DNA from 2 places in the Neobacillus sp. PS2-9 genome. Region 1 is predicted to be linked to the other one. Evidence: predicted binding sites of a transcription regulator. Region 1 holds the regulator's gene; the other holds the start of a gene.
What was found. Region 1 encodes CtsR, which represses protease genes until heat stress. Its sites were predicted from a motif close to ATGGTCAATAAAGGTCAAACA; they were not measured.
Positions count from the first base shown of each region.

Region 2: the regulator CtsR is predicted to act here: its motif matches at 1,772-1,792, upstream of clpB (ATP-dependent chaperone ClpB).

Region 1 is NZ_CP133269.1:5,126,647-5,130,070, forward strand. It holds gene RCG25_RS25675 (protein-arginine kinase McsB) at 1-666, opposite strand, end outside; gene RCG25_RS25680 (protein-arginine kinase activator protein McsA) at 668-1,213, opposite strand; gene RCG25_RS25685 (CtsR family transcriptional regulator) at 1,239-1,700, opposite strand; rRNA gene rrf (5S ribosomal RNA) at 1,943-2,059, opposite strand; rRNA gene RCG25_RS25695 (23S ribosomal RNA) at 2,140-3,424, opposite strand, start outside.
Region 2 is NZ_CP133269.1:3,961,202-3,964,625, forward strand. It holds gene clpB (ATP-dependent chaperone ClpB) at 1-1,758, opposite strand, end outside; gene RCG25_RS19875 (YjzC family protein) at 1,878-2,057, opposite strand; gene RCG25_RS19880 (Crp/Fnr family transcriptional regulator) at 2,331-3,023, shown strand; gene mobB (molybdopterin-guanine dinucleotide biosynthesis protein B) at 3,056-3,424, opposite strand, start outside.

The sequences.
Region 1 (3,424 bases):
AAAAATATTACCTAGAGCTTCACTTCCCTCACCATAAATTCCTCGTACAACCAGCCCTAATTGGTTGATTGCTGGGATAATTCGATTAATTTGCTGCGTAAGGATTAACCCTGGCAAATGCATCATCACGGATGCCCGGAGGCCAGTTCCAACATTGGTAGGACAGCTTGTTAAATAGCCATACTGTTCATCAAACGCATATTGAATATTACTTTCTAGCCAATCATCTATTTCATTAGCAGCATCCAATGCTTCTGATAGTTGCAAGCCTGGAAACAAGCATTGAATTCGGATATGATCCTCTTCATTTATCATTATACTAACTTCTTCATTTTCGGTTAAAAGAACTGCACCATATGGTGAATCCTCCGCCAGATTCGGACTAATTAAATGCTTTTCTACTAGTACTCGTTTTTGTAGAGGCTGCATACTGTCAACTTTCAACAGTTCCATCTGTCCGAACTTTTGTAAATCCGTCTTTTGAAAAATTTCCTCCAAATTTTCTATAATTCTTTTTGCTTCTTCATGTGAAAAAAGTGTTGGAAATTTATATGCGTCAAAGTTTCGGGCTAAGCGAATCCGTGAACTAAGGACTATATCCGAATCAGGTCCCTCTTCGCTCATCCAGGAACTAACTGCCTGATTAAGAAAACGTTCAAGCGACACGTTATTCCCCTCCCTCTTCACTTCCATTTAATTGTTTCTCTAATGTGCGAATCTCATCGCGGATCTCCGCCGCTTTCTCAAATTCCTCGTGGGAAATGGCGTTCCGTAAATCATGTTTTAATTCATCAATTTGCTTACGGAGAAAGATACTGCCGCCAATTCGTTTTGGAATTTTACCGTTATGTGTCCAGTTGCCACTATGCAACCTTCGTAATACAGGTTTTAGCTGTTCTTTAAATGTGTCATAGCAATACGCACATCCAAAGCGCCCAACTTTTAAAAACTGAGGAAATGTCATGGAGCAGTGTTCGCATTGAAGGATTTCTTCTTGATGGAAAGGGCTTTGATTGGATTTTTGATATGAATCAATATTGAGTAGGCCTGCTAATAAGTTATTAAAAGCAAATCCTGTTTCTCCACCAATCATAAACATTTCGCCCTTTTCCTGCGCACATTTTTCACAAAGATGCACTTCTGTTTTTTCGCCATTAATGATTTTTGTAAAATGAAGTGCTGCAGGCCTTTGATTACATTCTTGGCAAATCATCTTTTCACCTCTCCAGCAGCAAAAATTATTTATATTTTAATGATGTTAACATAGCTTTTAGCATTCTCGCACGCAATTCATCTCGGTATGGAAGATCAATATATAATACTGAACGGTCAATTACACTTAACATAATTTTAGCTTCCCGATTCGTAATAATCTCTTCCTGAACCAGTCGTAAAATGACATCCTCAGCACTTGTTTGGCTAATGTGCTTTTGAATAAGTGAGAGCAGTTGTTCAATTAAGTGGGCCAAATCATGGGATTGAACCTTCATAATTCTGATGTATCCACCCCCACCTCTCTTGCTTTCGACAATATAGCCTCTTTCTATGGTAAAACGAGTGTTTATAACGTAATTAATTTGTGAAGGAACACATTGAAATTTATCAGCGATTTCACTTCGTTTAATTTCAACAAGGTCTTCCTCACTCATTTCAAGGACTTGCTTTAAGTATTTTTCAATGATATCGGAGATGTTTCTCATCTTCCCACCCCCTATCTTTCTGACTTTGACTATCTTTGACTTTAATTATACTGAAAACTTTATGTAGATGCAACGATTCCCTACTAATGATTTTCCCCAAATCTCGCGGTTGCGAAACCTTTAATTGTTTAAAAAATTTCATGATTGGAGGTTTAGAATCTAGATAGTTTGGGTGTTGAGGGATATTATCTTTTAATGATATACAAAAAAAAGACAACCCATCAAAGGTTGTCTTTTTTTTTGCCTGGCAACGTCCTACTCTCACAGGGACTTTCGTCCCAACTACCATCGGCGCTGAGAAGCTTAACTTCCGTGTTCGGTATGGGAACGGGTGTGACCTTCTCGCCATAATTACCAGACTATTTTGTTAGAGAGATCGTTCTCTCAAAACTAGATAATGCAGAAGAAGTGTTTGTAAACTACGAGTTCGCTTTAAAAATTGGTTAAGTCCTCGAACGATTAGTATCAGTCAGCTCCACATGTTACCACGCTTCCACCTCTGACCTATCAACCTGATCATCTTTCAGGGTTCTTACTAGCTTGACGCTATGGGAAATCTCATCTTGAGGGGGGCTTCATGCTTAGATGCTTTCAGCACTTATCCCGTCCGCACATAGCTACCCAGCGATGCCTTTGGCAAGACAACTGGTACACCAGCGGTGCGTCCATCCCGGTCCTCTCGTACTAAGGACAGCTCCTCTCAAATTTCCTGCGCCCACGACGGATAGGGACCGAACTGTCTCACGACGTTCTGAACCCAGCTCGCGTACCGCTTTAATGGGCGAACAGCCCAACCCTTGGGACCGACTACAGCCCCAGGATGCGATGAGCCGACATCGAGGTGCCAAACCTCCCCGTCGATGTGGACTCTTGGGGAGATAAGCCTGTTATCCCCGGGGTAGCTTTTATCCGTTGAGCGATGGCCCTTCCATGCGGAACCACCGGATCACTAAGCCCGACTTTCGTCCCTGCTCGACTTGTAGGTCTCGCAGTCAAGCTCCCTTGTGCCTTTACACTCTACGAATGATTTCCAACCATTCTGAGGGAACCTTTGGGCGCCTCCGTTACTCTTTAGGAGGCGACCGCCCCAGTCAAACTGCCCACCTGACACTGTCTCCCACCCCGATAAGGGGTGCGGGTTAGAATTTCAATACAGCCAGGGTAGTATCCCACCGACGCCTCCACCGAAGCTAGCGCTCCGGCTTCTCAGGCTCCTACCTATCCTGTACAAGCTGTACCAAAATTCAATATCAGGCTACAGTAAAGCTCCACGGGGTCTTTCCGTCCTGTCGCGGGTAACCTGCATCTTCACAGGTACTATAATTTCACCGAGTCTCTCGTTGAGACAGTGCCCAGATCGTTACGCCTTTCGTGCGGGTCGGAACTTACCCGACAAGGAATTTCGCTACCTTAGGACCGTTATAGTTACGGCCGCCGTTTACTGGGGCTTCGATTCAGAGCTTCGCGTGAGCTAACCCCTCCTCTTAACCTTCCAGCACCGGGCAGGCGTCAGCCCCTATACTTCGCCTTGCGGCTTCGCAGAGACCTGTGTTTTTGCTAAACAGTCGCCTGGGCCTATTCACTGCGGCTCTTCGAGGCTATTCACCTCAAAAAGCACCCCTTCTCCCGAAGTTACGGGGTCATTTTGCCGAGTTCCTTAACGAGAGTTCTCTCGCTCACCTTAGGATTCTCTCCTCGCCTACCTGTGTCGGTTTGCGGTACGG
Region 2 (3,424 bases), 1.2 Mb from region 1:
ATCAGCCACTAGGTTGACTGCTTCCTCTTGTCCAATGACTCTTTCATGTAAAATAGACTCCAATTTTAACAGCTTTTCTCTTTCACCTTCAACTAGTTTAGAGAGTGGAATCCCTGTCCATCTGGAAACAATATTTGAAATTTCTTCCCCAGTCACCTCTTCACGAAGTAAGCGGTCATCTCTTACTATGGCCTGCTCTAACTCTTTCAGTTCTTTTTCTGCTAAGGGAATTTGTCCATGGCGAAGCTCGGCTGCACGGTTTAAATCATATTGATCCTCTGCCTGTTGAAGCTCCCTCCTAAGTATTTCAAGTTGTTCCCTTTTCTCCTGTAATTTCTGAATTCCTTGCTTTTCCTGAAGCCACTTTGCTTTCTTCATATTCGCTTGCTCTTTTAAATCCGCCAATTCCTTTTGAAGTGTTTCCAATCTGACTTTACTGCCTTCATCACTTTCTTTTCTTAATGCCGCTTCTTCGATTTCTAATTGCATAACTCTTCGTGTGACTTCATCAAGTTCGGTAGGCATTGAGTCAATTTCCGTCCGAATCAGGGCACAGGCTTCGTCTACAAGGTCAATAGCCTTATCTGGTAAAAAACGATCTGTAATATACCGATCCGACAATGTCGCAGCAGCTACAAGTGCATGGTCATGGATTTTCACTCCATGGTGAACTTCGAACCTTTCCTTTAGACCTCTTAAAATGGAAATTGTATCCTCTACATTTGGTTCTTGCACAAGAACCTGCTGGAATCTTCGTTCAAGTGCAGGATCTTTTTCAATATATTTCCGGTGTTCATCAAGGGTAGTGGCACCAATACAGTGAAGTTCCCCTCGAGCTAGCATTGGTTTTAACATATTTCCTGCATCCATTGCACCTTCGGTCTTGCCTGCCCCTACAATAGTATGGATCTCATCAATAAAAAGCAGGATTCGCCCTTCGCTTTTTTTGATTTCATTTAACACAGCTTTTAATCTTTCTTCAAATTCACCCCTAAATTTGGCACCGGCAATTAGTGCACTCATATCTAAAGAAAAGATTGTTTTGTCCTTTAAACCTTCCGGTACATCCTTTCTGACAATTCGCTGGGCCAACCCTTCAACAATAGCTGTTTTACCAACCCCTGGTTCGCCAATTAAAACAGGATTATTTTTTGTTTTCCTTGATAATATCCTGATAACATGACGAATCTCTGTGTCCCTCCCGATTACTGGATCTAGCTTCCCTGCTCTGACCTCAGCAACCAGGTCTCTACCATATTTCTTTAGAGCATCATATCCTGCTTCCGGGTTTTGCGAAGTCACTCTCTGGTTCCCCCTTATCTCTTTAATCGCCTTCAATACATTTTCTGGTGCTTTACCAAATGATTGCAGAATTTTTTTCATTTCAGAATCATTTGCATAACATGCTGCTAAAACTATGTGTTCAACCGATATATACTCATCACCAAACTTTGCTGCAAATTCTTCAGCACTAACGATCAACTTTTGCAGCTTTGCTGTTATATATAATTTCCCTTGTTCAACGCCACTTCCAGTGACCTGAGGTTTTTTAGATATAGACTCCATCCATTTGCTTTGAACTTTCTCAACAGACAATCCGGTCCTTTCAAGGATAGATACAATGAGACTATCCTCCTGATCCATTAACGCCAAAAATATATGGGGTTCATCCACCTCTTGATGATTATTTTTTACAGCTAAAGATTGGGCCTCCATTAATCCTTGTTGTAAACGTTCTGTCATTCGGTTTAAGTCCATACATCTCACTCCTTATTTGACCATTTTTGACCTTAACTTAATTATAAAACATTTCTCTAAAAGAAGTAAAATTTTTCACATTAGAAAAGCCACCCGTATGGATGACTTATCTTGATACATTAAGGTTTTCTTTGATAGGTCCATACACGTTCATCATTGGACGTTTCTGGAAAAGTGTCTCCCGCTTTAAGCTTTATTTTTTGGGGGTTGTTGACAGTGCTTCCTGTGTCGCCAACCTCAATGTATATTCCATTATTCGGTGCCTTTTTACCTGATTTAAACTGGTGGTTTTGTCCCATTTTCTTCCCTCCTTGTCGTCTACATTTTTATTATTTCCTTTTCGGTAGAGGCCCATTAAAGGAATTTACTGCAAGTTTTCACAAAGTTCGACAATATTTCCTAAGAAATATAATGAATGCTTTTTTAAATATGACGATTGTATGAACTTATTGTACATTTATTGCTAAATATTCTTTGTTAACAATATAATTATAGTAAAAATACCCTTATGAAATTTGACTGTGTTTTTATTATTAAGCGGTTTATTTGAACCTTTAAAGGTGGTTATTTGTATGCAGTCAGTAAAAGAAATGTCCGTAACACTATCCCATCTCTTTGATACGGTTCACCATAATAGAAAGATCGAGAAAGGTACTTTTCTTTTTCAAGAAGGATCAAATGCAGATGAATTATATATTGTTCAAAGTGGAATCCTGCAAATTAGTAAAATCATTCCTGACGGTAGAGAATTAACTATTCGAATGTGCTCAAAAGGTGAACTTGTTGGGGAATTAAATTTATTCTCTCCAAGTTCAAAATTTTTATTAAGTGCACGTGTAGTTGAAAGTGGAGAAGTAGCTGTTATTAAGAAAGAAACACTTGAGGAAAAGCTCTCACAAGATCTTCCACTATCCTTTGAGTTCATCCAATGGATGAGTCAACAATATCGGAAAACCCAAACTAAATTTCGAGATTTAGTCCTTCATGGAAAAAAAGGAGCATTGTATTCCACATTAATTAGAATAAGTAATAGCTATGGAATCAAAACCACTAAAGGAATCCTAGTGGAACTTCCTTTAACGAATCAAGAATTAGCTAATTTCTGTGGGACCTCTCGTGAAGTGGTAAATCGGCTTCTAAGTGATTTAAGAAGAACAAATATCATTTCTATTGATAAAGGAACAATTACTATTCATGATTTAGATTTCTTAAAAAGGGAAATCGATTGTGAGGATTGTCCTGTTGAAATATGCAAAGTGGATTAAGCAAAACAATATAGCATATAAAAAAAATCGGTCTATTCAGACCGATTTTTTTGTACCTGTACATGTTCCTGAACATATTGGATAGTCCACTGAATTACTCTTTCATCACTGATTAAAAAAGATGGACCAGCCCACTTTTCATTCACCTGTTCCTTTATTTCCTCATTCCAAGAAATCACTGCTAATACATTGTTCACTTTTTCAAGTAATCGTATGTCAGAGGTCTCTCTAATTATTAAAAGCTTGGGATAATGCTCTTGCTTATACCCTTCGATTATTATGACATCGGGCTTAAAGAATTTCATAAGCTCTACCTGATCATCAAGATTGCAAGCAATCCCCTCAGCTTGAAGAAGAATTCTTCCGCCTCCCTCAACAATGGATGCAAGTGCACCCGAGGT